2 regions of the Microbacterium sp. A93 genome follow, and region 2 is predicted to be linked to the other one. Evidence: predicted binding sites of a transcription regulator. Region 2 holds the regulator's gene; the other holds the start of a gene.

Region 1 (14,889 bases), on a different contig from region 2:
GCGCGTTGTGGATCGCCGTCCTCCTACTGCTCATCCCGGCGGTGGTCTTGAGCCTCCGGGGGCCGCGCGCCGCCTGGCCCTCCCAGACCTGAGGCCGCGCCTTCCCCTCCGCACGTCTGGCGTCGGTTAGGTTCGATGCATGATCAAGTACCTGGGCTCCAAGCGTCTGCTGGTGCCCGTGCTGGGAGTCCTGGCGGACGCGGTGGGTGCCCGCACCGCCGTCGACCTCTTCTCCGGGACCACCCGCGTGGCCCAGGAGTTCAAGCGCCGGGGCGTCCACACCACGGCCTCGGACCGGGCCACCTACACCGGCGTGCTGGCCGGGTGCTACATCGCCACCGACGCGCGGGACATCGACCGCGCGTGCCTCGCCGCCCTCCTGGCGGACCTGCAGGACACTGCGCCGGTCCGCGGGTACGTGACGGCGACGTTCTGCGAGCAGGCCCGCTACTTCCAACCCAAGAACGGCATGCGGATCGATGCGATCCGCCAGCGGATCGAGGACGAGTACGCCGACACCGACTGGTATCCGATCCTGTTGACCTCCCTGATGGAGGCGGCCGACCGCGTGGACTCCACCACCGGCATCCAGATGGCCTACCTGAAGTCCTGGGCCCGGCGCTCCGGACGGGACCTCGAGCTGCGGGTCCCGGCACTCCTGGAGGGCCCGGGCGACGTGGTGGTGGGTGATGTCATGCAGACGCTGGACACCCTCCCCGCCGCAGACCTCTACTACGTGGACCCGCCGTACAACCAGCACCGGTACTACGCCAACTACCATGTCTGGGAGACCCTGGTCCGGTGGGATAAACCAGAGCACTACGGGGTGGCCTGCAAGCGGGTGGACGTCCGGGACGAGGGCACCCGCAGTGTCTTCAACTCCAAGCGCACCATGCCCGCCGCGCTCGCCGAGGTGTTCGCCCGGATCCGCTCCGAAGTGGTGATCGTGTCCTACAACGACGAATCGTGGATCACGGCGGAGGACATGGAGGCGTCCCTGCGTGAGGCGGGGCACGAGGCGGTCGCCGTGCTGGGCTTCGACTCCAAGCGGTACGTCGGGGCCAGCATCGGCATCCACTCGCCCACGGGCCAGAAGGTGGGCACGGTCTCCCACCTGCGCAACACGGAACTGGTGTTCATCGCCGGTCCGCGGGAGAAGGTCGAGGCCGCCCAGGCGGCGGCCAGTGCCACACCAACCACCGGAGATATCAGGAGAAACCGTGTCCACACCGCATGAGATCGAGATGGACCTGCGCTGGTCGGACCAGGACGCGCAAGGCCACGTCAACAACGCGAAGATCGTGACGCTGGCCGAAGAGGCGCGGATCAGGTTCCTCGCGTTCCTGGAGTCCCGGCGCCAGGGCAGCGGCGGGGGCGGCAGCGTGGTCGTGGCGCGCCAGGAGATCGACTACCACGCCCAGACCCGGTACGCCCCGTCCATCACCCTGCAGGTGTCTGTGCTGCGGATCGGCACCAAGTCCTACACCCTGCGCCAGCAGGGGATCCAGGATGGCCGGCCGGTCTTCACGGTGGATTCCATCCTGGTGTGGTTGGACGCATCCGGGGCCTCCCGGGCGCTGACCGAGGGCGAGCGTGCGGAGCTGGAAGTCTGGTCCAGCTGAGTCCGGCTGAGCCCGGCTGAGTCGGGATGAGAGGAACGCGACAGCGCCGGACGGGAATAGCTGCCCGGTCCCGGGTCGTTGTACCTCCTTGGTGCCCCTCCTGAAGAAGCTGTGGCGCCGCCGTCGACCCGAAGGAGAATCCGTGACCGAGACCATTCTGAACACCGAGACCACCGCGATGGAGCCCGTGGACCCGAAGGCGCTGGACCAGCTGTTCCACGACGCCCGGACCGCCAACACGTTCTCCGATGAGCCGGTCTCCGCGGACACCCTCCAGGCGATCTACGAGCTCACCAAGATGGGCCCGACCATGATGAACCTGCAGTCGCTGCGCATCACATGGGTCCAGTCCGAGGGTCAGCGGGCCCGGCTGGTGGCGCATGCCGGCGGCAACAACCCCGGCAAGACGGCCACCGCCCCGGCCGTGGCCGTGCTGTCCTGGGACTCCGACTGGCACGAGAACTTCCCGGTGTTCTTCCCGCACGCACCGGAGCGCAAGGAGATGTTCGAGTCGGACGCCGACTCCCGCGCGCTGATCGCCCGCCAGAACGCATGGTTGGCCGCCGGATACTTCATGCTGGCCGTCCGGGCGCAGGGTCTGGCCGCCGGCCCCATGACCGGCTGGGACTTCGACGGAGTGGACGCCGACTTCAACGCCGGGACCACCTGGAACGCCTTCATGGTGGTCAACGTCGGCAAGCCCGGCGCCGACGCCTGGTTCCCGCGCCTGCCCCGCCTGGACGAGGAACTCGCGGTCCAGACCGTCTGAGGTTCAGTAGTTCGAGGGCGGGTCCGAGGCGGGGAAGGACTCCTCCTCCCACTCATCCACCCGCTCGTCGTCGTGCTGGTGGGCGGCCGTCGCCGCGGAGTCCTCGGCGACCGCCGTCTCCTCCAGGCGGTCCTCGTCGGGGACTTCGGGATTCACGTGCTCCATGACGACTCCTTCGAGGGCGGGGTTCCAGTGTGCCGACCGCCGCCGGCCGGGGCAAGGACTCAGGCACCCTTCCGGCGGGCCGTGAGCGTCAGGATCAGGTAGACCAGTGCGCCGGCGAGGAACCCCCAGAACGGTGCGGCGATGTCTGCCACCGTCAGTCCGGAGGCCGTCACGGCCAAGGTCACGACGCCGGCCTCGAGACCTGCGAGGCGGGCTCGCCCGCCGTTGGCGGGCGCCTTGACCCCGCCTGGCGTGGCCCCAACCGCCGGGGCCGGATCCACCCTCACCGTATCCGCCAGGGCCCCCTGCAGCGCACCGATCAGGGCGACCCCCGCGGCGGCGGTCACGAGCTGTTCGGGAACCGCCCCCAGCAGCTCCACGATGTTCTGCCCCGCGAAGCCGAAGAGTACGAAGAACACGCCACAGGAGATCCCGGCCACGTAGCGCCGGGTCGGGTCCTCGTGGGCCTCCCGTCCGCAGCAGATCCCGGCGGTGATGGCGGCCAGGTTGATGGAGTGGGCCCCGAAGGGCGCGAAGAGCACGGAGCCGACCCCGGCGGTGCCGAGGAGCAGCCGGTCGTTCGCGGCATAGCCGTTCGAGTGCATCATGGCCAGGCCGGGGCCGTTCTGCCCGGCCATCGTGACGATCAACAGGGGGATGGAGATCCCCATGATCGCCTGGAGGTCGAAGCTCGGGGTGGTCCACAGCGGCATGGTGACCCCGGCACTGAGGTTCGCGGCCGACGTCGTGCCCGTGGCGAAGGCCAGGACGACCCCCACCGCCAGTGCCACCAGCACGGCATATCGGGGCAGGAAGCGGCGGCCGAGGAAGTAGGCCAGCACCAGGCCGCCGGCCACGATCGGTGCCTCGGCGGAGGCTCCGGCGGTATCCAGGACGAAGGGCAGCAGCACCCCTGCCAGCACGCCGGCCATGATGGGCCGGGGGAGGGCTCGCATCAGCCGGCCGAACCATCCGGTGATCCCCAGGATGACGGTCAGCGCGCCGGTGACGATGAAGGCCCCGATGGCGTCGGAGTAGTCGTATCCGCCGAGCGTGGTGATCAGCAGCGCCGCGCCCGGTACGGACCAGGCCACCACCACGGGTTGGCGGGTCACCAGGCTCATGGCCACGCAGATGACGCCGCTGCCCACGGAGATGGCCCAGACCCAGGACGCCGTCTGGGCGGGATCGAGTCCGGCCCGCTGGGCGGCCTCCAGGACCACGAGCAGCGGTCCGGCGTAGGAGATGGCCACCGCCACCAGTCCCGCGACCACGGCGGACACGGAGACGTGCCGCCAGGCCGGGCGGCGGGCGGCGGGAGGGGTATCGGTGAGCTGGATCACGGACGCCACGGTACGGCTCCGGAGGCCCGCCGCGCCAAGAGGCAGGCGAGGCCGATTGAGACGTCAGCCCTGCCCAATCGGACCCCCTTGGTCAGCCCTAGGGCAATACCTGATGTGACTGCGATCACGAGTCTCCAGACTGGCTGGGTACGCATCTGGGGAAGCTTCCCGGCCGCCGGATCATCGGTGCCGGTGCCGTCCCTCCCCGTCCAGAAGGAGAACGACATGACCGAGAACCTGACCCACGTCCGGGACATCCTCACCGACGCCGTGATGGACGACCCCGAGAAGGGCATCATCCGGGCCAAGCGGGAGATCTTCACCGACGAGGAGATCTTCGAACTCGAGATGAAGCACCTCTTCGAGGGCAACTGGGTGTACCTGGCGCACGATTCGCAGATCCCCAACGTCGGCGACTACTTCACCACCTACATCGGCCGCACGCCCGTGGTCATCACCCGGGACAAGGATGAGAACCTCAACTGCATCGTCAACGCGTGTTCACACCGCGGGGCCATGCTGTGCCGTCGCAAGACGGACAACCGCACCACCTTCACCTGCCCGTTCCACGGCTGGACCTTCAAGAACTCCGGTGAACTGCTCAAGGTCAAGGACGGACGCAAGGGCGGCTACCCGGAGGACTTCAACACGAACGGCTCACACGACCTGACCAAGGTCGCCCGCTTCGACTCCTACCGCGGCTTCCTCTTCGGCTCGCTGAAGGAGGACGTCCTCCCGCTCGAGGAGCACCTGGGCGACGCCACGAAGGTGATCGACTCCATCGTGGACCAGTCCCCGGACGGCCTCGAGGTGCTGCGCGGCGCCTCGACCTACACCTATGACGGCAACTGGAAGGTCCAGGCGGAGAACGGTGCCGACGGCTACCACGTGACCTCGGTCCACTGGAACTACGCGGCGACCACCGCCCGCCGCACCGCCGGTGACTCCGCCAACACCACCAAGGCCATGGACGCCGGCAAGTGGGGCAAGGTCAAGGGCGGCTTCTACTCCTTCGAGCAGGGACACCTGCTGCTGTGGCAGGAGTGGACCAACCCGGAGGACCGTCCGCTGTGGGACCGCAGGGACGAGCTCGTCGAGAAGTACGGCGAGGAGATGGCGAACTTCATGATCAACATCTCCCGCAACCTGTGCCTCTACCCGAACGTCTACATCATGGACCAGTTCTCCTCGCAGATCCGGCACTTCCGGCCGATCTCCGCGGACCAGACCGAGGTCACGATCTACTGCATCGCCCCGAAGGGCGAGTCCGCCGAGAACCGCACCAAGCGCATCCGCCAGTACGAGGACTTCTTCAACGCCACCGGCATGGCCACCCCGGACGACCTCGAGGAGTTCCGCTCCTGCAACAAGACCTACTGGGCCACCAGCGCCCCGTGGAACGACATGTCCCGCGGTGCGACGCATCAGGTCACCGGCCCGGACGAGCAGGCCACGGCACTGGGCATGACCAACGTCATCGCCTCCGGTGCCCGCACCGAGGACGAGGGCCTCTTCCCGATCCAGCACGGTTACTGGCACGAGGTCATGGAGGATGCGCTGGCGGAGAAGGAGCGCGCGGCGGCACAGCCCGCCCCCGCCACTGCCTGATCGCGACCACCCCGGACCCACCCAAGGAGCTTCACCATGACCACCCAGACGACCGAGGCCACGCCCACCCAGACGGTGGAGGACCTCATCACCCTCGAGACCGTGCGCGCGTTCCTCTACCGGGAGGCACGCCTGCTGGACGACCGCGCGTTCGACGAGTGGCTCGAGTGCTACCACCCGGACTCCGAATTCTGGATGCCGGCGTGGGACGACAACGATGAACTGACGGAAGACCCGCAGTCGGAGATCTCGCTGATCTACTACGACAACCGCGGCGGCATCGAGGACCGCGTGTTCCGGATCAAGACGGACCGCTCCTCGGCCACCTCCATGCCGGCTCCGCGGACCGGGCACAACCTCACGGACATCGAGGTCCTGGGGCGGGACGGCGACCAGGTGCAGGTGCGGTTCAACTGGTTCACGCTGTACTACCGCTACCAGAGCACGGACACGTACTTCGGGACCAGCTACTACACGATCGACCTCTCCGCAGACGGGCCGGTCATCCGCAGCAAGAAGGTCGTGCTGAAGAACGACTACATCCACCACGTGGTGGACATCTACATGATCTGAGTGCTCCGGTCGCACCCGGACTCAGACACCCCACCACCAGATCCACGCAGACCCACCCAGATTCATCCAGGAGGACACCATGGGCCATCAAGTAGCCCTCAGCTTCGAGGACGGCGTGACCAAAGTCGTCAAGGTCGGCGACTTCGAGACCATCATGGACGCCGCCTACAAGGCGCGCATCAACATCCCCTCGGACTGCCGTGACGGGGCCTGCGGGACCTGCAAGTCCTTCTGCGACTCCGGGACCTTCGACCCGGGAGACTTCATCGACGATGCCCTGACCGAGGACGAGCTCGAGAAGGGGTACCTGCTGACCTGCCAGGCCGTCCCGGAGTCGGACATGATGATCCAGGTCCCGGCCACGGCGGAGTCCGCCAAGACCTCGGCCGCGGCGTTCACCTCCACCCTGAGCCAGCTGCAAAAGCACTCCGAGTCCACGATCTCCTTCACCCTGGACGTGCAGGAGCGGGACGAGCTGGCGTTCCTGCCGGGCCAATACGTGAACATCAAGGTCCCCGGCACGGACGCCGAGCGCTCCTACTCCTTCAGCACCGGCCCGGATGATGACCACTCCGCCTTCATGGTGCGCATCACGCCCCAGGGCGCCATGTCCGAGTACCTGCGGGACCGCGCCGCGGTGGGGGACACCGTGGAGTTCAGCGGGCCGTACGGCTCGTTCTTCCTGCGTGAGCCGAAGCGTCCGCTGCTGCTCCTGGCCGGGGGCACCGGGCTGGCTCCGCTGATGTCCATCCTTCAGAAGCTCAGCGCCAACCCGCCCGAGGATCCCATCCACCTGATCTACGGGGTGAGCCGCGAGGCGGACATCGTCGGCCTGGAGTGGTTGCGGGCCTACGAGGAGAAGCTGCCGAACTTCACCTGGGACCTCATCGCCTCGGAGGAGGGCACCTCGGCGCCCCACACCGGGTACGTCACCCAGATCATCGAGCCGCAGCACCTGAACGACGGTGAGGTGGATATCTACCTCTGCGGCCCGCCGCCCATGGTCAACGCCGTGGCTAAGTGGCTGGAGACCGAAGGCGTGGAACCGGCCAACTTCTACTTCGAGCGGTTCGCGCCCAAGGAGGCCACCGGCGGGGACGCCGAGACGGGGGCCCCGGCCTCCGCCGAACAGGTCCAGGCCGAGGGGGACACCCTGACCCGGTCCGAGGCGGTCTCCTCCCTGACCACCGGCCGCCTGTCCTTCCGCAAGGAGGACAGCTACGCGCAGCTGGATGCCCGGATGGGCCTCGAGCTGGCGATCACCGGACTGATGGTCGGGCGGCTCACGGACGAGCAGTTCCAACAGTTCCGCCGTCTGGCGGAGGCCACGGCGGCCTGCGTCGCGGACGGCGCGGTCACGGACCCGGAGGAGTACGTGAAGACCAACGAGGCCTTCCACGAGTACCTCTTCACCATCTCGGACAACCCGGTCCTGCTGGAGTCCTACCGCCGGCTGGACCTCAGCGAGCAGATGTTCGCGACCTTCGAGCAGGGCACGGAGATCTTCAGCCGGGTGGCCCAGGACCACCTGGACGTGGTCCAGGCCTTCGAGGACGAGGACGGCGAGCGGATCCGCGAGATCGTGATGGCCCACGCCCGGGACGCCAAGGACACCATGGCCACGGCCATCGACGCCGTCGAGACCGGTTCCGGTCCCGCACCCGGTGGTTCCGGGCAGGGGCACGACGACGGCCCGGCGGGTTCCGCGGCCGGCACGACTGGCACGGCGGTCGCCTGATGGCGGCCCCCTACGCGGGCCAGTTCATCACCCCGGGGCGCTTCGCCGGCAAGGTCGCGGTGATCACCGGGGCGGCCCAGGGGATCGGGCGGAAGGTGGCCGAGCGGATCGGTGCCGAGGGTGGCACGCTGGTGCTCGTGGACCGCGCCGAGCTGGTCCACGAGACGGCCGCCGCCCTCACGGAGCGCGAGGCCTCGACCGGCTCGGGGGGATCGGCCACGGCCGTCACCGCCGACCTGGAGACGTTCGCCGGGGCCGAGGCAGCCGTGGCGGCGGCGGTGGCCGCGCACGGCCGGGTGGACGTGCTGGTGAACAACGTGGGCGGGGCCATCTGGATGCGTCCCTTCGAGACCTTCAGCGCCGAGCAGATCGAGCGGGAGGTCACCCGGTCCCTGTTCCCCACCCTGTGGATGTGCCGGGCCGTGCTGCCCGCCATGCTCGCCGCCGGTCAGGGCACCATCGTCAACGTGTCCTCCAACGCGACCCGTGGTATCCACCGGGTGCCGTACTCCGCCTCCAAGGGCGGGGTGAACGGCATCACGCAGGCACTGGCCATGGAGACCGCGGAACGCGGGATCCGGGTGGTGGCCACCGCCCCCGGCGGCACCCAGGCGCCGCCCCGCACCGTCCCGCGCGGCCCCGGCCCGGAGGGCGCCCGTGAGGAGCAGTGGATCCAGGACGTGGTGGACCAGGTGACGGAGTCCTCCTTCATGAAGCGTTACGGCACCCTGGACGAGCAGGCCGCGCCGATCGTCTTCCTGGCATCTGACGAGGCCTCCTACGCCACCGGGAGCATCTTCCCGGTGGCCGGTGGCGACCTCGGCTGAGCCCGGTCAGGAACCGGCCGGTCCGCCGTGGCACTGCCCCACCACGTCGTAGGAGGAGGAGGGCTCGGTAGACTTCCGCCCATGACGCTTGACCACCACGCAGGTGCCGAGATGCCGCTCGTCGGCCGGGACCGGGTCCTCGACGGGTTGCTCCAGGCACTGTCCCGAGCCCGTCGCGGGGCCGTGCAGACGGTGGTGCTCAACGGGCCTTCCGGTGCCGGGAAGTCCGCCCTGCTGGACCACTTCCTGGCGCAGTGCGAGGCCGTGGGGTCCGAGGTCCGGATCCTGACCGCGGCCGGGGATGAGTGGGAGCGCGGGCTGGCCCTGTCCGGGTATTCGCAGTTGATGCACCGTGAACCCCTGCACTCGTCCAAAGGCATCGAGGGGGCGGTGCTGCCGCGCCCGGAGGTCGAGATGGACCTCACCCCGGCGCGCGCCGCCCACTTCGCGGACACCCTGGCGGCGCACATCATGGCACTGCAGGCCCGGTCCTGCGTGGTGGTGGCCATCGACGACGTGCACCTGCTGGACGAGCCGAGCCTGCGGGTGCTGCTGTTCGCACTGCGGCGCATCCACCGGCAGAAGGTTCTCTTCGTCCTCACCCTGGACCACGCCCGGGCCCACCATGTTCCTCCCGGCCTGCTCGACCTGCTGAACAGCCACCGGGTGGAACACCTCCGGCTGGGTCCATTGGAGGCCGAGGACGTGCGGGAGCTCGCGCGGCGCCGGTTCTCCCTCGATCTCGGCTCCACCGCCGCCCACGGGTTGGTCCGTCACACCCGGGGGATGCCCCAACCGATCGTGGAGCTGCTGGGGGAGCTGCCGCCGGAGACCTGGCAGTCCTGGTTCCCCAGCCTGCCGGCCAGCTCGCGGACGCTGGCCCAGGTCCGCCGAGTCCTCGAGGACTCCTCGGAGGGGCTGGTCCGCGTGGCGGAGGCCGTGGCGGTCCTGGGCGGCGCCGCGACCACGGATGCGGTCGGGTATGTCAGCGGGGTGGAGACCCTGTTGGACGCCCTCGATGAGGGGCACCGGGCGCGGCTGCTGCGCCTGGCCGTCGACCCCACCCAGGCCCTGGTCGAGTTCGTGGTGCCGGGAGCCGCTGAAGCGGTCTATGCCCAGCTGCCGCCCAGCCGCGGCCAGCAGCTGCACTGCCGCGCGGCCGACGTCGTCCCCCAGGAGGGCGACCGCCTCGGTCACCGGGCGGCCGCCACCCTGGGGGTGGATGAGGACCTGGCGGTGGAGCTCGAGGACTTCGTGCGCCGTCGGGCCCAGGTGGGAGCCTGGAGTGATGTCGCCACCGCGCTCTTCGCCGCATCCCGGCTCTCTCCCAACCCGCCGGCCCGCAGCCAGCGGCTGCTGCGGGGCGTGGATGCGCTCGTGGCCTCCGGGAACATCTCCCAGGCGCAGATGTGGGCCGCGGCCGTGGAGGACATGCCCTCCTCCTCCCTGCGCTCCTCCGTGCTGGGCTATCTGTCCACCGCCTCCGGGCACAACAACACCGCCCGGACCCAACTGGAACAGGCCTGGGCGGACAGTGACCCCGAACGGGATCCCGCCGCCGCAGCCGCGGTGGCCCAGCGGATGGTGCTGCACGGGGTGGCCTCCTGGGACGGGCCCACCATGACCCTCTGGGCCGAACGGGCCATGGCCCTGACCGCTCCGGGCACCCCGGCCCACGTCGAGTCCGAGGCGATCTACGGGCTGGGTCTCTACGCCCAGGGGCGCACGGTGGAGGCCGGACGCAGCTACGTCCGGGCCTTCGAACATGTCGCGGAGAACGCCCAGAAACAGCGGATCCAGATGGGTTCGGCCTGGCTCGCGCTGCGGACGGACCAGGTGGAGACGGCGCTGGTGAACTTCGAGGCCGCCGTCCCCACCGAGCAGCGGGGCGGGTCCCTACGGATCTCCCTGTGGGCCGAGGCCTGGCTGGCCCGGACCCAGCTCACCCTGGGCGACTGGGACACCGCGGCCGCCACCGTCTCCCGCGCCGCCGTGCGGCTGGAGACCTCGCGGATGCCGCTGATCCGCCCCCTCCTCTACTGGACCGCCGCCGAGCTGTGGTCCATGCGGGGCGACTGGGAGCGCGCCCGGCGCTACGTCTCCCTGGCCGCCGTCCAGCCGGGGACCTACCGCGCCATGCAGGTGCCCTCCATCCTGGCGAGGGTGCGGTTCCACGAGGCCCGCTCGGACTATGCCAGCGCACTGGAAGCCCTGGAGCCGCTCGTGGAGATCGATCCATGGACCCAGGACCGCGTGTCCTTCTGGCCCTGGCAGGACACCTACGTCAACGCCCTGGTCATGACCAACCGGATCGAGGAAGCGGACCGGTTCCTCACCGGCTTCGAGGCCATCCGCCGGGAGAAGCCGGTGCCGTCCGACCTGGCTCGGATGGCCTGGGCCCGGGGCCGGATCACAGCCGCCCAGGGCGACCCGGACGCGGCGCGGGAGCAGTTCGAGGCCGCGCTGGAGCATCTTCGCGGACTGCAGCGGCCGTATCTGCGGGCCCGCATCAGCTTCGCCTTCGGTCAGAGCATGCGCCGGGCCGGCAAACGCGGCGTGGCCTCCTCCGTACTGCACTCCGCCCGGGACCTGTATGACAGCCTGGGGGCGGCCACCTACGTGGAACGGTGCGATAGGGAGTTGCAGGCCAGCGGCGTGGACGTCGGCCTGCTGGGGGAGGTGGTTGATTCCCCGGCCGGCGGATCGGACCGCACCGTTGCTGAGCTCACGGCGCAGGAACGGGCCGTCGCCGAACTCGTCGCCTCCGGGGCCACCAACCGGGAGGCGGCCCAGACGCTCTTCCTGGCTGAGAAGACCGTCCAGTACCACCTGACCCGGATCTACCGGAAGCTCGGCATCCGTTCCCGCAGCGCGCTCGCGGCGCGTTACCGGCCCAGCGGCTGAGCCGGCTGTGTCGGTTGAGTCGGCTGGGCTGGTTGAGCCGGTTGAGTTGGTTGGACCGGTTGCACCGGTTGCACCGGTTGCACCGACTGGGCCGGCCGGGCCAGCTGACTTGACCGGCCGTCGTCGGACGTTCCTGCCGGTCCGAAGGCGACCGCCGGGCCTGCTGCGGCCACCGGTGCATCCGCCGGCGCGTCCGCCGCGCGGGCGGCCTGCTCCAGCGCGCGCTGCCGGGGGACCCCCAAGGTGACGAGGGCGCCGAACAGGGCCACGGCCCCGAAGATGTAGAACGCGGAGCCGCCGCCGATCCCGAGTGCCACCAGCCAGCCGCCCACCAGAGGGCCGAGGACGCCGCCGATCCGGCCGAATCCGGCCACCCAGGACACCCCTGCGGCGCGGGCGTTGGTGGTGTAGTAGTTCGAGCTGAAGCCGTAGATCAGGACCTGGGTCCCCAAGGTGCCGACCCCGGCCACGGCGATGAACAGGAACAGTACCGGGGCGGGAAAGGAGAAGGTCATCAGCGCCAGGGTGATTGCGGCCAGCACGAACGTGGTGGCCACGATCCGCTGGGCGCCGAGTCGGTCCGCGGCCTTCGAGGCGATGACGCCACCCAGGACGGCGCCGCTGTTGAGGATCAGCAGGAACGCCAGCGAGTAGTTGGTGCCGAAGCCGTAGCCCTCCATGATGCGCGGCAGCCACGTGTTCAGTCCGTAGGTCAGCAGCAGGCCGGAGAAGGACATGAATCCGAGCAGGATGGTGGCCACGAGGAACTGACGCGAGAAGACGGCGGCGAAGCCGCGGCGGGCGGGGGCCGCGCCCTTCTCCTGCACGATCTCCTCCTCCAGCAGCGGGATGCCGGTCTTCGCGGAGGCGGCATGAGCCTGCTCGGTCCGGCCGCGGGAGAGCAGCCAGCGCGGGGACTCGGGCAGCTTGAACCAGGCCAAGGGGAGCAGGAACAGGATGGGGGTGGCACCGAGCATGAAGAGCCCGCGCCAGCCGAGGGGTTCCAGCAGCAGGATCCCGAGCAGCGCCGCGATCACGCCGCCCGCCGGGATGCCGGAGTAGACCACGGCGTTGTAGAAGTTGCGGCGGCCGGCGGGGGCGAACTCGGCCATGGTGGCCCCCGCCGTGGCGAGGATGACGCCGAGTCCGAGCCCGGTGAGCAGGCGCATCGCGCCGAACGCGGGCACCGTGGTGGTCAGCGCGGTGATGAACATGCCGAGGGAGAACCAGGCGATGCCGCCCAGGATCAGCCGGCGGCGGCCGAAGTAGTCGCCGAGGAAGCCGCACGTGAGCGAACCGATGAGCACCCCGATCAGCGCGAGGGACCCGAGGGTGCCGGCCGCGGCCTCGTCGACGGCCCCGAGGTGGCTGGGATCGTCCAGGAGGGTGGAGAGCACGGTGCCGTAGATGGTCAGGTCGAAGCCGTCGAACACGAGGGCCATGCAGACGATGGCGGCCACCCAGTTGGCGGTGCGTCTCTCCTTCCGCTGGTCGTGTGTGATGCCGCCGGCGGCGGGGGAGTGCAAGGTCATGACCGGGGTCCTCTCGGGTCAAGGGTGGCGCGGGTACTGACGGCCGGGATCCAGCGTGACATTGCGGTGACGCCCGTCACATCAGGGGTTTGCCCGGGGACTCGTCAGGGGGCGCTCCGGGGGTGGTGTGGAATGCGGGGCATCAGGTCGGGAAGCGTCTGGATCGCCGGTGGATGCGTCTTGCCCGGGGGTGCTGTGAGGTGGTGGGCGTCACAGGCGGATCGCTAGGGTGGAGGCATGATCAATCCCGCACGCCTGCACTCCGACCAGTCGCGGCTGGACCGCGAGACCGCCATGCTCCTGGCCACCGTCGAGTCCCTCTCGGAGGACGAGCTGGCCGCTCCCTCCCAGTGTGAGGGCTGGAGCCGGGCGGACGTCGTGGCGCATCTGGCCTCCAACGCCCGCGCCCTGATCCGGATGGTGGACTGGGCCGTCACCGGTGAGGAGCAGCCTGTGTACGCCTCCCCGGAGGCCCGTGCTGAGGACATCGCCCGGATCGCGGCACTGCCCCGGAAGGAACTCATCGCCGATCTGAGCGAGGCCTCCCGGGCCTTCGCCGAGCAGTCCGAGCGGCTGGCCGGCGAGATCCGGGCCGAGGAGGTGCGGATCGGCGCCACGCCCATCCCGGCCACCTCGCTGGTAGCCCTGCGGATCTCCGAGGTGGTGGTCCACCACGCTGACCTGGACACCGCGTGGACCATCGAGGAGGCGGACCCGGACTCCCTGCTCAACGCCGTGGAGGCCGCCGTCCGGGCCATGCGCGTTCGGCAGGCTCCTGGCATGACGCTGGTGACCGAGGAACGTGACGAATGGGTAATCGGTGACGGTGCCCTGAAGGTCGAGTCTGACCGGGAGGGCCTGCTGGCCTGGCTGGCCCGGGGCGAGACCGAAGGCGTCGAGGCCGACGACCCGCTGCCGGAGCTGCCGGCCTGGTAACCCACCCCGTTTCAGGCGCAAAGTGACCCCACCCTCGTCGATGTGACGGGGTGGGGTCACTGTGCGTCCGGGTGTCAGGCGGGCGCCGGCGGGCACCTGCAAGATCCAGCCGCTGATCGGCCACCGCATCAACCTGAGCCGGGCTGCCGAGTAGCCCGGCAGTACCACCGAGCAGCCCTGCGGTATGGGTGACAGCCGGAGGCCCCGATGAGACGACATCGAATAGTGACCCTTGTCACCATGCTGTAAATGGTGCAATATCAGACATATCAATCGCATCAATTTTGCGAATAAGCCGAACGTGAGGACAAGGTATGAAGACCGTTGGCGCGCTGCTGTGGGAACCTGGCACTAATTCCGGTTGGTCCGTGGAAGAGATCGAGTTGGACGGACCCAAGACAGGCGAGGCGACCGTCAAGTTGGCTGCCTCGGGCATCTGCCACAGCGACGACCACCTGGACACCGGTGATATCCCCTTGCCGTGGGCTCCGGTCCTGGGCGGGCATGAAGGTGCCGGCGTCGTGACAGAGATCGGCGAGGGCGTGGTGGACCTCGAGGTGGGAGACCATGTGGTGCTCTCGTTCCTGCCGAGCTGCGGTAAGTGCCGCATGTGCGTGAGCGGCCAGTCCAACATGTGTGACCTCGGCTCCGGAGTCCTCGGTGGCACGTCCCCCGACGGCACCCATCGGATCCACGCCCAGGGCAAGGGCGTGGGGGCCATGTCGTACCTCGGTACGTTCGCCCCCTACGTGACGGTGCCCGTCACGGCTCTGGTCCGCATCGACAAGGACATCCCGTTGAAGGCAGCGGCTCTGATCGGCTGCGGCGTGCCCACTGGATGGGGTTCGGCGGTGTACTCGGCCGACATGCAG
Region 2 (14,889 bases):
CGGGGGCACCGAAGGCGTGGCCGGCGGCTGCACCGGTGCTGCGCGATGTGCGGGGCTGCTGCGGAAGGGTCATCAAGGTCGTGATACTCCACTGGGGGTTGGGCGTCCATTGGATTCTACCGCTTGTAGTAGAAGCGGGAGGAATCGTCCCCGCCCCGGCGCAGGGCTCAGGATTCTGGGCTCAAGATCTCAGGCTCAGGCTCCGGGCAGGTTGGAGGCCTGGGCCAGCAGAGCCTCGTTGGGCTCGCGGTACTGCACCCGCGGCGCGGCATCCTCCTGATCGAAGTGCAGCGAGGTGACCGAGGTGAGGGTGCACTCGCGCTGGCGCGGGTCATGCCACAGCGGCCGGCCCTCGGCGGACAGTCGCGTCACCCAGATGGGGAGCTGGTGCGAGACGATGATCGCCTCGGCCCCCTCGCCACCGAGGTCCACCGCCTGGCGCCGCACCTGGTGGATCCCCTCGACCATGCGCGCCACCTGGGAGGTGTAGGGCTCACCCCAGGACGGGCGCAGGGGGTTGAGCAGGAAGGGCCAGTGCCGTGGCTTCCACAGCTGGCGGGACACCCTTGAAGCCCCCTCGAAGTGGTTGGTGGCCTCCAGGAAGTGGTCATCCACGCTGGGCTCGAGGGACAGCGCACGAGCCAGGGGCGCGGCGGTCTCCCGGGCCCGCTGCAGCGAGGAGGACACGAGCAGCACGGGGGCGCGCCCCGAGGCCCGGGCCTCGCCGGCGAACCAGTCGCCCAGGTCCGAGGCCATGCGGTGTCCGAGCTTCGAGAGCCCGAAGCCGGGGATGCGACCGTACAGCACCCGGTCCGGGTTGTGGACTTCTCCGTGACGGACGAGGTGGACGGTGGCAAGAGGCATAGGACCATACTGTCAGAATCGGACGCTAGCGTTGGACCCGAGCCACCCCGCACGCCCGAGCCCCCGGAGGAAAGACCCGTCATGAGCGACCAGCATCCCGAGCAACCCGGCAACGAACCGGGCGACCGCCCCCAGTACGGCATCCGCCTGACGCCCGAGCAGCAGGCCGAGCACCAGGCCCGCCTCGAACAGGCCCGGCAGGCACGCGAGGCCCAGCAGGGTCAGCGTGGTCAGCAGGGGCCGCAGGCCCAGCAGGCTCAATCCCCGTATGGCCAACCGTCCCCGTACGGCCAGGGGCAGCAGGGGCAGTCCCCGTATGGCCAGTCGCCCTACGGACAGCCACACCCCGGCCAGCAGTATCCGACCCAGCAGCACCCCGGTTATCCGCAGCCGGATGCCGGCCAGCAGCCGTTCGGGCCGATCGAACGACCCCGGAGCATCATCCGCTCGTACTGGCTGATCATCGCCGCCGGCATCGCCTTCCTGATCATCGAGATGATCTCGCTGATGTCCCCCACCATGGGGATCACACCGCAGATGATGGACGCGTACCGGCAGCAGATGGAGGCCGCGGGCGCCGTCGGCATGGACATCGAATCCCTGCTGCCCACGATCCGCGTGGTCTCCGTCGTCTTCACCGTCATCCTGGTGGCGCTGTACTGGCTGATCGCCACCGGCATCCGCCGCGGCTCCAACCTCGCTCGGATCTTCGGCACGATCCTCGCCGCGCTGTCCCTGTTCGGCGCCTTCGGCCCGGGCTTCACCTACGTCATCCTGGGCGCCACCGGGATCGTCTTCGCCTACCTGAAGCCCTCCAGCGAGTACCTCCGCGCCAAGGCGTGGGAGAAGGCCCTGCGCCGCCGCTAGGGCCTCCCCTGCGACTGCGACTGCAACTGCAACTGCGGCTACGGCCGCAACTCGGCCTGATGGAAGGCGAGGATCTGTAGCTCCGTGGACAGGTCCACCGCCCGCACGCTCACCCCCGCCGGCACCACCAGGTCCACGGGGGCGAAGTTCAACAGCCCGCGGATCCCGGCGGCCACCAGTCGGTCCGCCACGGACTGCGCGGCGGCTGTCGGCACGGCCATGATGGCCAGCCGCGCCCGCGAGGTCGTGACGGCGTCCTCCAGTTCGTCGATGGGCTGCACCACCACCGCGCCGCGCCGTTGCCCGATGAGACGGGGGTCGGAGTCGAGCACCGCGCAGAGGCGCAGGCCACGATCCTCGAAACCTGTGTATCCGGCCAGCGCCGAGCCCAGGTGCCCGGCCCCCACCAGGACCACGGACTGGTCCTGCACGAGCCCCAGAGCCTGGCTGATGGCCTGCTGGAGCGTGGCCACGGGGTATCCCACCCCGCGGCGGCCCAGGTGCCCGAGCCCCGCCAGATCCCGTCTCAACACCGCCGCACTGGCCCCGGTGAGCCGGGCGAGCTCGGCGGAGGACACCCGCACCGTGCCGGAGCCTGCCAGCGCGGACAGCGCCCGCAGGTACCCGGGCAGCCTGGCGACGGTGGGGCGGGAGAGTCCGGCCCCGGGGCCCCGGCCGGTGTCCGTCACGCGCGGCCCCCGGTCAGCAGCCGCTCGAGCCGGGCGGGGTCGATCCTCCAGAAGTCCCGCTGGACGCCGTCCACCATCAGCACGGGGATCTCCTCCGCATGGCGCTCGGCCAACTTTGGATGCCGGGCCACGTCCACCGCCTGCCACGTGACGCCGTGCCGGCCGCACACCTCGTCCACCACGGCCACGGCGTCCGCACAGAGATGGCAGCCGTCCTTGACGAGGAGTTCGACGCGGGGCGCAGGACCGGAGGCCGGGCGGCCGGGCACGGGGTGTTGCTGGAAGTCACTCATCGGCTCCATGGTAGGCGTGCGCGGCACGACAGCCTCCATCGACTGATCCAGACGGCCCCGCCTTAAACGCCTCCGGGGCCCTTCTACCTTTCGGCGGAAGGACCCCGGAGACGTTCGACACCTCGTACGTGGGTGCTTACTTCTTGTTGCGGCGCTGGTGACGCGTTTTACGAAGTTGTTTGCGGTGCTTCTTCTTGGACATACGCTTGCGGCGCTTCTTGATGACTGAACCCATAGGGAGACCTCTTATGTGGTTGGTGAACCGGCAACGACATCCCGTTGCCGGTCCGTGGATCTGTGGTCAAAACGATCCCTAACACCCTACCCTGACTGCGGGTGTGGCGACGAACCGGGACCGTCTGCCGACCTGTGGGTCGGCTGTGTCAGGCGCTGCCGCCGTCCGTCCCGGTAGCCCGGAAATCCGTGGACCCGGTCTGCAGGATCTGTTCTACGGCGGATTCGGGAACCCGGTAGGACCGGCCGAAGCGCACGGCGGGGAGTTCGCCTGCATGGATCATCCGATACACGGTCATGCGGGAGACCCGCATCATCTCGGCCACTTCCGTGACCGTCATGAAGCGCGTGTCGGCGAAATTACCGGCATCTACCACTTGCGTTCCCCTTTTCCACTGCCCTGGCTCATCTGGCGGCACTCTACGTCTGCCGCGCCAGGCGTGGCATCCTCGGACATCCTATCGAACACTCAGCACACTCCCGTCACGGGAGGCACACCCCCTGAGCATACAGCGGCGTGTTAGTCGAACCAGGGATCGAGCCCATGATAGGGAAAGATTTCCTTGCGCGTCGCCATGATCGTCTGGTCCACCGCATCCGAGGGGTCGTAGCCGACCTCCCAGGAGCGCCACCAGACATCCACCCCGTCGGACATGACGGTGGGGATCCCGTCCAGGCCCTCCTCGGGCCCGAAGCCGGCCGCCCGGGCGGCGTACTCGCGCCAGGCCGCCGGAATCACGGCACCGCCCTTCAGCGGTTGACCGGTCACCGCGGCCACCAGATGGGTCCAGGTCCGGGGCACCACCGAGAAGGGGCTGTAGCCGCCGCCCCCAGTGGCCAGCCACCGGTCCCCGGCGTAGTCCCGGGCCCAGTCCGCGGCGTCCAGGGCGAGCTGCCGCTGGCCCTCGACGGACATCCTCAGATTGGTCAGCGGATCGTCGGCATGCCCGTCACAGCCGTGCTGGGTCACGAGCGCCTCCGGTCGGAAGGCCGCCAGCAGCTGCGGGACCACGGCGTGCACCGCCCGGAGGTAGCCTGCGTCACCTGTGCCCGGGGGCAACGCCACATTGACGGCCGAGCCGAGGGCCTGCGGGCCTCCGGCATCGTTGGCGAAGCCCGTGCCCGGGAACAGCGAGATGCCCGTCTCATGCACGGAGATCGTCAACACCCGCGGATCATCCCAGAAGATGGACTCGACGCCGTCGCCGTGGTGGGCGTCCAGATCCACGTACGCCACCCGTTCGGCGCCCAGGTCCAGCAGCCGCTGGATGGCGGCGGCGCAGTCATTGTAGATACAGAACCCGCTGGCCTTGCCCCGGCCTGCGTGGTGCAGGCCGCCGGCGAAGTTCACGGCGTGCCGCACCTCCCCGGTCCAGAGGGCCTGGGCAGCGGCCACCGCCCCCCCGAGGATCCGTGCGGAGGCCTCGTGGATGTGCGGGAAGACGGGGTTGTCCTCCGTGCCCAGTCCCCTCTCCAGGTCGGCGGGACGCTCCCCGGTGCTGACGGCTCGGACGGCACGGATGTACTCGGGATCGTGCACGGTGGCCAGCAGTTCGTCCGAGGCCACCTCCGGTCGGATCAGCCGCACCCCCGAACGCTCGAACAGGCCGAAGGCCTCGGACAGCCGGTATGTCAGGTCCAGCCGCACGGGTGCCATCGGATGGGCATCACTGAACCTGTACTGCAGCAGGGACTCGTCCCAGACAACGGCGGAGTCGCCCTGTGGGCCCGCCTCGGCGCTGGGCGCGTCACCGAGGGATCCATGAAGTGTGGTGGTCATCACCGCCCAGACTATGCTTCCTTCGGTCCCCGCGGGCAGTGCATGACGTCATGGTCCCCGATTCGCGGAGTCCTCCACCCACCGCGCGGCCCTGCTCAACGCCGGGGGCCGCCGATGGTGGATGATGGGGACCGGTCAGGGCAGACGGCATCCAGGGGGCACAACCGCCGTCACCGCGAGGGAAGGAACGTGAGGCAACCGCATGACCCGGCACCAGCGCACCCCCGGCCCACGGCCCCGGCGGCGATCCCGGGGACGGATCCCCACGCCGTCGTCCGCTCCCCTGCGCCGCCCGCCGTCCGCGGCACGACGGAGCCTCATCCCGCGCGTCGGGCCCCTCTCCCCCGGCACGGAGCCAACCGGGGTCCGCGCGGTCCTGAACCGTCTGCGGGGCTTCGTCTCCACCGTGGCCGGCGCGTCTCCGGCCCGGGCGGCCCTGCTCGCCTTCGCTCTGGTGATCCTGGTCTTCACCGCGTTGCTGTCCCTGCCGCTGGCCTCCCGGACCGGGCGGATCACCGCGTTCCACGACGCCCTGTTCGTGGCCACCTCCGCCGTGTCCGTGACCGGGCTGACCCCGGTGAACACCGCCGAGCACTGGAGCTTCGCCGGCCAGCTGATCATCCTGGTGGCGATGCAGATCGGCGGGTTGGGAATCCTGTCCATGGCCGCCCTGCTGACGCTGGCCGTGTCCAAACGGCTCGGCGTGCGCTCCAAGCTGATCACGCAGGAGGGTATGACCACCGGCAGGATCGGTGAGGTCGGCGCCCTGCTGCGCGTGGTGGTGGGCACCACGTTCCTGTTCGAGGGGGCGCTGGCCGTGGTGCTGATCCCCCGGTTCATGGCCCACACCGGCTCCCTCTCCGAGGGGCTCTGGAACGGGGTCTTCTACTCGGTGTCCGCCTTCAACAACGCCGGATTCACGATCCACCCGGACGGGCTGGCCCCCGTCATGCACGACCCCTGGATCCTCTGGACGCTGATGGCCGGTGTCTTCGCCGGGGCCCTGGGCTTCCCCGTGGTCATGGTGCTGCTGAAACAACGGTGGCGGTGGTCCCGGTGGAACCTGCACACCAAGCTGACGGTCACCACCACCGTGGCCCTCGTGCTCGGGGGCGCCCTGATGATCGGGGTGTTCGAGTGGTCCAACCAGGCCACCCTGGGCCAGTTCGGCGTGGCCGAGCGGATCCAGTACTCACTGTTCGGCTCGGTGATGTCCCGCTCCGGCGGGTTCGCCCTCTATGACATCAACGCGCAGTCTCCGGAGACCCTGTTGCTGACCGATGCCCTGATGTTCGTGGGCGGCGGCTCGGCCTCCACGGCCGGCGGCATCAAGGTCACCACCCTGGCCGTGATGTTCCTGGCGATCGTGGCCGAGGCGCGCGGTGACCGTGAGGTCACGGCCCACGGGCGCACCATCGCCCCCGAATCCGTGCGCGTGGCCATCTCCGTGCTCGCGCTCGGTGCCACGCTCGTACTGACCGGCACCATGGCGCTCGTGGCCCTCAGCGACGAGTCCCTGCAGCGCCCCCTGTTCGAGGTTCTCAGTGCCTTCGGCACCTGCGGGCTGACCACGGGGCTCACCGCAGAGCTGCCGCCCTCCGGCAAGTACGTGCTGACCGCCCTGATGTTCGCCGGCCGTGTTGGTACGATCACCTTCGCGTCCGCGTTGGCCCTGCGTCAGCGGCAGAACCTGTTCCGGTACCCCGAGGAGAGGCCGATCATTGGCTGAGAACCGTCCGGATCCCCACGCTCCGGTGTTGCTGGTCGGCCTCGGCCGGTTCGGTGCCGCCGTGGGCGAGCAACTCGTGGACCAGGGCCGTGAGGTCATGGCTATCGAGCGTGACCGGGCCCTGGTGCAGAAGTTCTCCGGCGTGCTGACCCACGTGGTGGAGGCCGACGCCACCGACCTCGAGGCGCTGCGCCAGCTCGGCGCACAGGAGTTCGCCACCGCCGTGGTGGGCGTCGGCACCTCGATCGAGTCCTCCGTGCTGATCACCGTGAACCTGGTGGACCTGGGCGTGGACCACATCTGGGTCAAGGCCATCACCCCGGCCCACGGCAAGATCCTGCGCCGCATCGGCGCGCACCATGTGATCTTCCCCGAGCACGATGCCGGAGTACGCGCCGCCCACCTGGTGGGCGGGCGGATGCTGGACTTCATCGAGTTCGACGATGACTTCGCGATCGTCAAGATGTACCCGCCCACCGAGGCGGTGGGCTTCACCCTGGCCGAGTCGGACGTCCGCGCCAAGTACGGCGTGACGGTGGTGGGCGTGAAGACCCCGGGCGAGGACTTCACCTATGCCCAGCCTGAGACCATGGTGGGCCCCCGGGACACGCTGATCGTCTCCGGCCACACGGACCTGCTGGAACGCTTCGCCGCCCGCCCCTGAGGAGGGTCAGGAGCCGCCGAACTCCTCGCTGATCGCCCGGCCGCGGTCGGCGGAGGCCTGCATGCCACGGGCGATGATCCCGGCCAGATCGGCGTCGAGGAACGAGTCCACAGCCGCCTCCGTGGTGCCATTCGGGCTGGTGACGGCCCGGCGCAGTTGCGCCGGGTCCACGTCCGGCTCGGCCAGCATCCTCCCCGCGCCGGCCACCGTGGCCCGGGCCAGGTCCTTCGCCAGATCCTCGTCCAGGCCCATCTCCACCCCGCCGGCGGCCATCAGCTCGGCGAGCAGGAAGGCGTAGGCGGGCCCGGAGCCCGAGACCGCGGCCACCGCGTCGATCTGCTCCTCCGCCACGCGGTGCACGGTGCCGGAGCCGGCGAAGAGCGCGGCGGCCTGGTCCAGGTGCTCTTGCGTGGCGGCGGCACCGCCGGCCATCCCGACCGCGCCCATCCCCACGGTCAGCGGCGTGTTCGGCATGGTCCGCACCACCGGCTGCTCGGCCGGCAGGTTGGCCTCCATGGCCGCCAGCGGGATGCCGGCCGCCACGGACACCACCACGGTGCCGGGGCGCAGGGCGCCGGCGATCTCCCGGCACAGGGTCAGGATGTCCTTCGGTTTGACGCCCAGCACCACCACGTCGGCTCCGGCTGCCGCGTTGCGGTTGGCCTCCGGATTGGTCTCCGTGGCGGTCACGGTGACCCCGTAGCGGTCCTCCCGCTGACGGGCGTTGGCGGCGGAGTGGCCGGTGGCGCACACCGATCCACGGTCCGTCCCGGCGGCGAGCATCCCGGCGAGGATGGCACCGCTCATGTTTCCGAGTCCGAGCAGGGCGAGGGCCGGTGCGTTCTTCATGCGGTGGTGTTCCTTTCGGCTGCCTCGGCCGCACGGGCGGCCCCGGCGGCGAGGTGGTTCCGGGCGAACTCGAGCGAGTAGATCAGCATCTCCTCGCGTTCCCCCGCGTATTTGGCCTTGCGGGTGCCCACCTCCACGCAGACGGCCCCGTCCCAGCCCGTCTCCCCGAGGTATTCGATGCAGGCGGCCACGGGCTGGTCGCCGTCCCCGGGCAGCATGTGCTCGTCCTTGCCGTTGGCGGTGCCGTCCGTGAGGTGGACATGCTTCAGCCGGTCCCCCAAGGCCTCGAAGGCGTGGAGCGAGTCCATCTGGGCGATCGCGGCGTGGGAGAAGTCCCAGATCACGTGCTCGTACCCCTGGGAGATGGGGTCCCAGTGGGGCAGGTACATCTTGGCCTCACGGCCGCCGGCCCGCCACGGGTACATGTTCTCCACGCAGATCATCACGCCCGTGGCGTCCATGATCTCCTGGATGCCCTCGGCGAAGCCCGAGGCGTAGTTGCCCTGCCAGCGAAACGGCGGGTGGGCCACCACCACCTCGGCACCGACCTCGCGGGCCAGATCGGCGCTCTTGGCGATCTTGTTCCAGGCCGAGCCCCAGACCTGCTGGGTGAACAGCAGGGTGGGGGCGTGGATCGAGTGGATCGGCATCTGGTGCTGGTCCGCGAGCCGGTTCAGCTTCACCGCGTCCTGGGACCAGGAGTTGTGGGTGACCATGACCTCCACGCCGTCATAGCCGAGGTCGGCGGCCATGGCGAACACGTCCTGGGTGCCCAGCGGGAACACCGAGGAGGAGGACAGGGTCACCGGGATCTGCCGTGGTTCCAGGTCCATCGAGGGACGGTCGTTGACCGTATCGGTCCCCGCCCCGGAACCGGTCCCGACGCCGGCCCGGCCCGGTTCCAGTGCGGCCGCCAGTCGGCCGGGACCCAGGGCAGGATACGCGGTGCCCCCGAGGGTGGCCGCGGCGCCTTCCCGCACCCGTGCCGGGCGCCGGTCACGGTCTGCGGCGGCGCCGCCCCAGGGCCCGCTGGGCTCCTGTTCGCCGGGTATCTGTTCGCTGTGTTCAGTCACTCGTCACCCCCACGGAGAATCCCGGAAGCATCGGATCCGGGTTCAGGGCCACATTCCCCACCCCCGGGATGGAGTCCCGCCCCAGGAGACCCTCCTGGATCAGTGCGTCCAGCCTACGCATGATCAGCCCCTCACGCAGCGCCCATGGACAGATCTCCAGCTGCTCCACCCCGAACTGTTCCATGGCGGCCTCCGCCACCATGCCGCCGGCGAGCATCTGGGCGGCCCGCACCTCGGAGACCCCGGGCAGTCCGGCGCGTTCCCTCGCGGTCATGGCGGCCATCCGGTTCACCCACAGCGTCAGGTCCTCGCGCCGCAGATGGCGTTTGACGAAGGGCCCCGCGGCCAGCGGGGCGGCCCCGGTGATGCGGGCCAGGGAGCGGAAGGTCTTCGAGGTGCCGGTGACGAGCACGGGCCCGGTCATCGGCGGGAACCCGGCAGCCGTCCCGGAGAGGATGGAGCGGATGTGCTTGCGCAGCTTCTTGGTGGACTTCGGTGTGGGCGGGTCCGCCTCCAGCCAGTCACGCGTCAGCCGGCCGGCGCCCAACTGGATGGACACCGCGTGGCTGGGCAGCTCATCCGTGCCGTAGGCGATCTCGAAGGAGCCGCCGCCGATGTCGAAGTTCAGGATGGAGCCCACGTCCCAGCCCTGCCACCGGCGCACCGCGAAGTACGTCATCGCGGCCTCCTGGTCGCCGGAGAGCTCGGTGAGGTGCACCGAGGTCTCCTGGGTCACCCGCGCCAAGACCTCGGCGCCGTTGCCGGACTCCCGGATGGCGGAGGTACAGAACGCGATCAGGTCCTCGGCCCCGTTGGCCACCGCGAACGTGACGGCCTCCTTGATGAAGGTGACCAGGGCGTCCTGCCCGGAGGCCTTGATGCGGCCCTGCTCGTCCTGGTGGCTGAGCAGGGACAGGGAGCGCTTGTGGTCCGCGTAGGCGGAGGGTCGCGCACCGGGGTGCGCGTCCACCAGCAGCAGGTGGACGGTGTTCGAGCCGATGTCCAGTACGCCCAGGCGCATGGTCTGCCTTCTTCTTCCGCTACTTCTTCGCCGACTTGGCCGACTTGGCGGGGGCCTTCCGCGCCGCGGGCTTCTTGGCCGGCTTCTTGGCGGGCCCCTTGGCCCGCTTGTCCGCCAGCAGCTCGTAGGCCTGCTCGGCCGTCAGGGACTCCGGGTCCATGGCGCGCGGCACGGTGATGTTGGTCTCCCCGTCCGTCACGTACGGTCCGAAGCGGCCGTCCTTGACCACCACCTTCTTGCCCGACGTCGGGTCCTCACCGAACTCCGCCAGCGGCGGTTTCGCAGTGCCTCGCCCGCGCTGCTTGGGCTGCGCGTAGATGGCGAGGACCTCCTCCAGCGTGATGGAGAAGATCTGTTCCTCGGTCTCGAGCGAGCGGGAGTCCGTGCCCTTCTTCAGGTACGGGCCGAAGCGCCCGTTCTGGGCCGTGATCTCCGTGCCCTCGGCATCCTGGCCGACCACGCGGGGCAGGCTCATCAGCTTCAGGGCGTCCTCGAGGGTGACCGTCTCCAGGGTCATGGACTTCAGCAGGGAACCCGTGCGCGGCTTCTGCTTGGCGGGCTTCTTCTTCGGCTTGGGCTTGCCGTTCTTGTAGTACTCGGTGGGCTGGGCCTCCATCCAGGCGGCCAGCTCCTCCTCGCTCATCTCGTGGATGACCTCGGTGACGTACGGCCCGTAGCGCCCGTCCCTGGCCACGATGGCCCGGCCGGTCTCCGGGTCCGTGCCCAGCTCGACCTCGGACGGGCCGGCGGTGGCGAAGATCTCCTCCGCCTTCTCGGCCGTCAGCTCATCCGGGGCCAGGTCCTCCGGCACGTTGGCGCGCTCGGGGTCGGTACCCTCCGGGGAACCCGCCGGGATGTCCTTCTCCAGGTACGGGCCGAACTTGCCCACGCGCAGGGTGATGCCGTCCGCCACCGGGATGGAGTTCACCGCACGGGCATCGATGTCCCCGAGGTTCTCCACCACGGCCTTCAGGCCCGCGAGCTGGTCGTCGTCAGCGGACCCCGTCCCGAAGTAGAACTGCTGCAACCACGCGTCACGTTCCAGGTCGCCGGCGGCAATCCGGTCCAGGTCGTCCTCCATGCGGGCCGTGAAGTCGTAGTCCACATACTTGCCGAAATGCTCCTCCAGCAGCCGGATCACGCTGAACGCGGTCCAGGAGGGCACCAGTGCGTTGCCACGCTTGGAGACGTAGCCGCGGTCCATGATGGTGGAGATCGTGGGCGCGAAGGTGGACGGGCGGCCGATCTCCCGCTTCTCCAGCTCGGCCACGATCGAGGCCTCGGTGTAGCGCGGGGGCGGGCTGGTCTCGTGGCCGGAGGCGATGACGTCCTCGCCGGTCAGTGCCTCACCGGTGGAGACCTCGGGCAGACGCTTGTCCTTGGCGTCCTTCCCGTCTGCGGAACCGGACCCACCGGCGGCCGGTTCCGAGCCGGCGTCGCGCCCCTCCTCATAGGCGGCCAGGAAGCCGGGGAAGGTGATGACGGTGCCGGAGGCGCTGAAGCCGGCCGTCCGACCGGCCATCTCCCCTCCCGTGTCCAGGGCGGTGCCGGAGAGCTTGACGGTGGCGGTGTAACCCTTGGCATCGGCCATCTGGGAGGCGATCGTGCGCTTCCAGATCAGCTCGTAGAGGCGGAATTCGTCCGCTCCGAGGGACCCGGAGACCTGGCCGGGGGTCCGGAAGGAGTCCCCGGCGGGACGGATGGCCTCGTGGGCCTCCTGCGCCGAATCGTTCTTGGACTTGTACACGCGCTTGGCCTGCGGGATGGACTCGGGCCCGTAGAGCTCGGTGGCCTGGCGCCGGGCCGCCGTGACGGCCTCGCCCGAGAGGTTGACCGAGTCGGTACGCATGTAGGTGATGTAGCCGTTCTCATACAGGCGCTGGGCCACCTGCATGGTCACCTTCGAGGAGAACCGCAGCTTGCGCGAGGCCTCCTGCTGCAGCGTGGAGGTGGTGAACGGGGCGGCCGGGCGGCGGGTGTAGGGCTTGTCCTCCACCGAGTCGACCGTGAAGGTGGCCCCCTGCAGGCCGGCGGCCAGTGCCGTGGCGGTGGCCTCGCTCAGGGTGGCGACCTTGCCGGCGGCGGAGGGCTTCAGCTGTCCCCGGTCGTCGAAGTCGCGGCCGGTGGCGATGCGCTGTCCGTCCACGGTGTTCAGCCGCGCGGTGAAGGACTCGCCGGCGCCCTTGCCCTCGTTGGCGGTGAAGGTGCCGTCCAGGTCCCAGTAGGAGGCCGAGATGAACGCCATGCGTTCGCGTTCGCGCTCCACCACCAGGCGGGTGGCCACGGACTGCACCCGGCCGGCGGAGAGTCCCTGGCGGACCTTGCGCCACAGCACCGGGGAGATCTCGTAGCCGAAGAGGCGGTCGAGGATGCGCCGGGTCTCCTGGGCGTCCACGAGGTCGGCATCGATCTCACGGACGTTCTCCAGGCCGCGGGCGATCCCCTCCTTGGTGATCTCGGTGAAGGCCATCCGGTAGACGGGGACCTTCGGCTTGAGCTCCTGGAGCAGGTGCCAGGCGATGGCCTCGCCCTCGCGGTCGGCGTCCGTGGCGAGGTAGAGGGCGGAGGAGTCCTTCAGCAGACGCTTGAGGTCCGCCACGCGTTTGCGCTTGTCCGGGTAGACCACGTAGTACGGGTCGAAGCGGTTGGTGGTGTCCACCGCGAACCGCCCGTAGGGGCCCTTCTTCATGTCCGCCGGCAGGTCCGAGGGCTGCGGCAGGTCCCGGATGTGGCCCGCCGAGGCGTCCACCACCCATCCCTCGCCCAGGTACTTGGCGATGGATTTGGACTTGGCGGGGGACTCCACGATGACCAGTTTCGTTCCGTCACCGGAGGAGGTGGTCTTCTTGGACGTCTTCTCGGACACGCAGGCTCCTTTTCGTCGCCGGGCGGGAGATCGTCCGCCGGGCCCGGCGGGCCCAGTGGATGGCCGCCTCGAGGTTCCAGGCGGACCGCCCGGTGCCCTACCAATGTAACGGCACCTGGGCCCCTACCCCTGACGCAGGTCGACTTACCGTGCCGATGAGGCCGTTTCCCGCGCCGCTGGCGCAGCATCTGCCAGGACCGAGACGAGGTAGTACACCCGCTCGGCGTCCACGGAGCGTTCCGAGGCGGGATTCAGCTCCTCGAACTCGTCGATCAGCCCGGCGAGCCGCCGCTGGAACTCCTCGCGCTGCTCCGCGTTGACGAACACCATCCCGGTGGACAGCACCGGCGGGCGGCGTCCGCCCGACCCTCCGGGCTGGCTCTGCTGGTCCTGCTGGCCCGTCTCCCCGTCCAGGGCGGCGTCGCCCTCCCGGGCCGTGGCCACCGCCTGCTCCGCGGCCTGGCGCACCTGCTGGTCCTCCACCTCGCGCCGGGTCACCTCCTTCATGATGCGGTCACGGAAGGTGTTCAACTGCACGTCGATGAACGCCTGCTTGGACGCCGGAGAATGGTTCAGCGAGTCGACCAGCAGGGAGTAGCCGGCCGCCTTCCAGCGCCGCTCGCGACCGTCTCCTTCGGAGGGTGAGCGCTCCACGAAGCCGTACTTCTCCAAGGCCCGCAGATGGTAGCTCATGGCCGAGGGCGTCAGGCCACACCGGGAGGCCAGTTCGGTGGCCGTACGGGTGGACTGGGAGGCGAACAACTCCTCGAGCGCCTCCAACCGCGCCTCGTGGGCCAGCGCCCTGATGGCCTGGGGATCCGAGATGACCACCGGCGTTCGGGCGGCCGGCACCGCTCCGCTCCCGTGGGTCGGGGCGGTGTCTTGTTCAGTCATGGACAAAGATTCTAGGCAGTTCTTTCACATTTCGGGTGCTCTGGTTCACACCCCGGAAGGTTCCAGTCAGGTAACGGCCGATCCCTCGGCCGGAGCGTGGGCCGCAGAGGTGGCCGCAGAGCCGTCCGCGGCAGGCACCAGGAAGCCCTCCAGGAGGAGCTCGGCGACCGCCTCCAGCAGCGCCGCCTCTGCCGCCTCGTCCAGCTCCAGCAGTCCCGCCACGGCGCCGGTGAGTTGCCCCACCGTGAACTCCCCGTCCGCGGCGGAGAGGAATCCGGCCGTGGCGGTGTCCAGGTGGGCGGTGCGCCGGAATCCGCCGCCCTGACGGGCCAGGATGACCTCCGGGTCCTCGGCGCCGAACCGCTGGTGCCGTTCCTCCGTCACGTGCCCCGGGACTCGGACATGCAGTCCGCGCAGGTGTTCGAAGTCTGCCGGGTGGCCTGCCGCGTCCTGCCCGCCGGCCACCACGTCCCCCCGCTCCACGGCGTCCGCCCAGGCCGGGCCCAGCGGCTGCTGCAGCTCCGTCTCAAGGACCTCGGTGCGGATCCGGCCCTCGCGCGGGATGGCCGGGCGGCGCAGCCAGAGGTAGCCGAAGCCCACCGCGGCCACGCCCCGGGCCTCGAAGTCCGCCAGGTAGCGGCGATAGCCCTCCGCGTAGCCCGCCGGGTCCAGCTGTTCCGAGGAGTCCTGTAGCCAGGTCTCGGCGTAACCGGAGGGGTCCAGCAGGTCCCGTTGGATGAACCAGGCGTCGGTGCCGGAAGCAACCCAGGAACGAGGGCGGGCGTCCCAGCCGTGCCGCTGGGGGCTGGCGGCCCCCGCCACCCGGTGTTCCGGACCATCCGGCCCGCTCAGGCCGTCCGGCCCATCCAGACCGTCCTGCCCGCTCAGGCCGTGGGCGCCAGCACCGGCGGCGCCAACTCCGGCGGCGGGGCCCTCGTGGTGGATCTCCCAGTTGCCGAGCATCTGCGCCACGCCGCCTGGCTCCAGGTGTTCCGGCAGCCTCCCGATCAGCTCGGCGAGGAGGCTGTCCCCCGGCCGTCCGCCGTCCCGGTAGGTGTTGATGCCG

What was found. Region 2 encodes Rex, which represses fermentation and respiration genes when NADH is low (regulators of the CRP and FNR family bind a similar motif). Its sites were predicted from a motif close to CTTGTGAANNNNTTCACAAG; they were not measured.
Region 1: benA (benzoate 1,2-dioxygenase large subunit) is a predicted target of Rex. The motif match lies at 4,011-4,030, and genes of this name have one in related genera.

What each region holds. Positions count from the first base shown of each region.
Region 1 is NZ_JBPXMT010000002.1:344,834-359,722, reverse strand. It holds gene ACSU1G_RS05910 (YoaK family protein) at 1-92, shown strand, start outside; gene ACSU1G_RS05905 (DNA adenine methylase) at 140-1,237, shown strand; gene ACSU1G_RS05900 (acyl-CoA thioesterase) at 1,221-1,622, shown strand; gene ACSU1G_RS05895 (malonic semialdehyde reductase) at 1,765-2,391, shown strand; gene ACSU1G_RS05890 (hypothetical protein) at 2,395-2,556, opposite strand; gene ACSU1G_RS05885 (benzoate/H(+) symporter BenE family transporter) at 2,616-3,899, opposite strand; gene benA (benzoate 1,2-dioxygenase large subunit) at 4,125-5,507, shown strand; gene benB (benzoate 1,2-dioxygenase small subunit) at 5,544-6,080, shown strand; gene benC (benzoate 1,2-dioxygenase electron transfer component BenC) at 6,160-7,818, shown strand; gene ACSU1G_RS05865 (1,6-dihydroxycyclohexa-2,4-diene-1-carboxylate dehydrogenase) at 7,818-8,645, shown strand; gene ACSU1G_RS05860 (AAA family ATPase) at 8,727-11,549, shown strand; gene ACSU1G_RS05855 (MFS transporter) at 11,531-13,081, opposite strand; gene ACSU1G_RS05850 (maleylpyruvate isomerase family mycothiol-dependent enzyme) at 13,319-14,017, shown strand; gene ACSU1G_RS05845 (NDMA-dependent alcohol dehydrogenase) at 14,332-14,889, shown strand, end outside.
Region 2 is NZ_JBPXMT010000014.1:21,417-36,305, forward strand. It holds gene ACSU1G_RS28610 (histidine phosphatase family protein) at 196-864, opposite strand; gene ACSU1G_RS28615 (hypothetical protein) at 946-1,731, shown strand; gene ACSU1G_RS28620 (redox-sensing transcriptional repressor Rex) at 1,770-2,420, opposite strand; gene ACSU1G_RS28625 (glutaredoxin family protein) at 2,417-2,713, opposite strand; gene ACSU1G_RS28630 (30S ribosomal protein bS22) at 2,850-2,948, opposite strand; gene ACSU1G_RS28635 (helix-turn-helix domain-containing protein) at 3,097-3,288, opposite strand; gene ACSU1G_RS28640 (acetoin utilization protein AcuC) at 3,468-4,727, opposite strand; gene ACSU1G_RS28645 (TrkH family potassium uptake protein) at 4,930-6,456, shown strand; gene ACSU1G_RS28650 (potassium channel family protein) at 6,449-7,120, shown strand; gene proC (pyrroline-5-carboxylate reductase) at 7,127-7,969, opposite strand; gene ACSU1G_RS28660 (sugar phosphate isomerase/epimerase family protein) at 7,966-8,802, opposite strand; gene ACSU1G_RS28665 (Ppx/GppA phosphatase family protein) at 9,035-10,063, opposite strand; gene topA (type I DNA topoisomerase) at 10,083-12,929, opposite strand; gene ACSU1G_RS28675 (ArsR/SmtB family transcription factor) at 13,074-13,823, opposite strand; gene ACSU1G_RS28680 (DUF7059 domain-containing protein) at 13,890-14,889, opposite strand, start outside.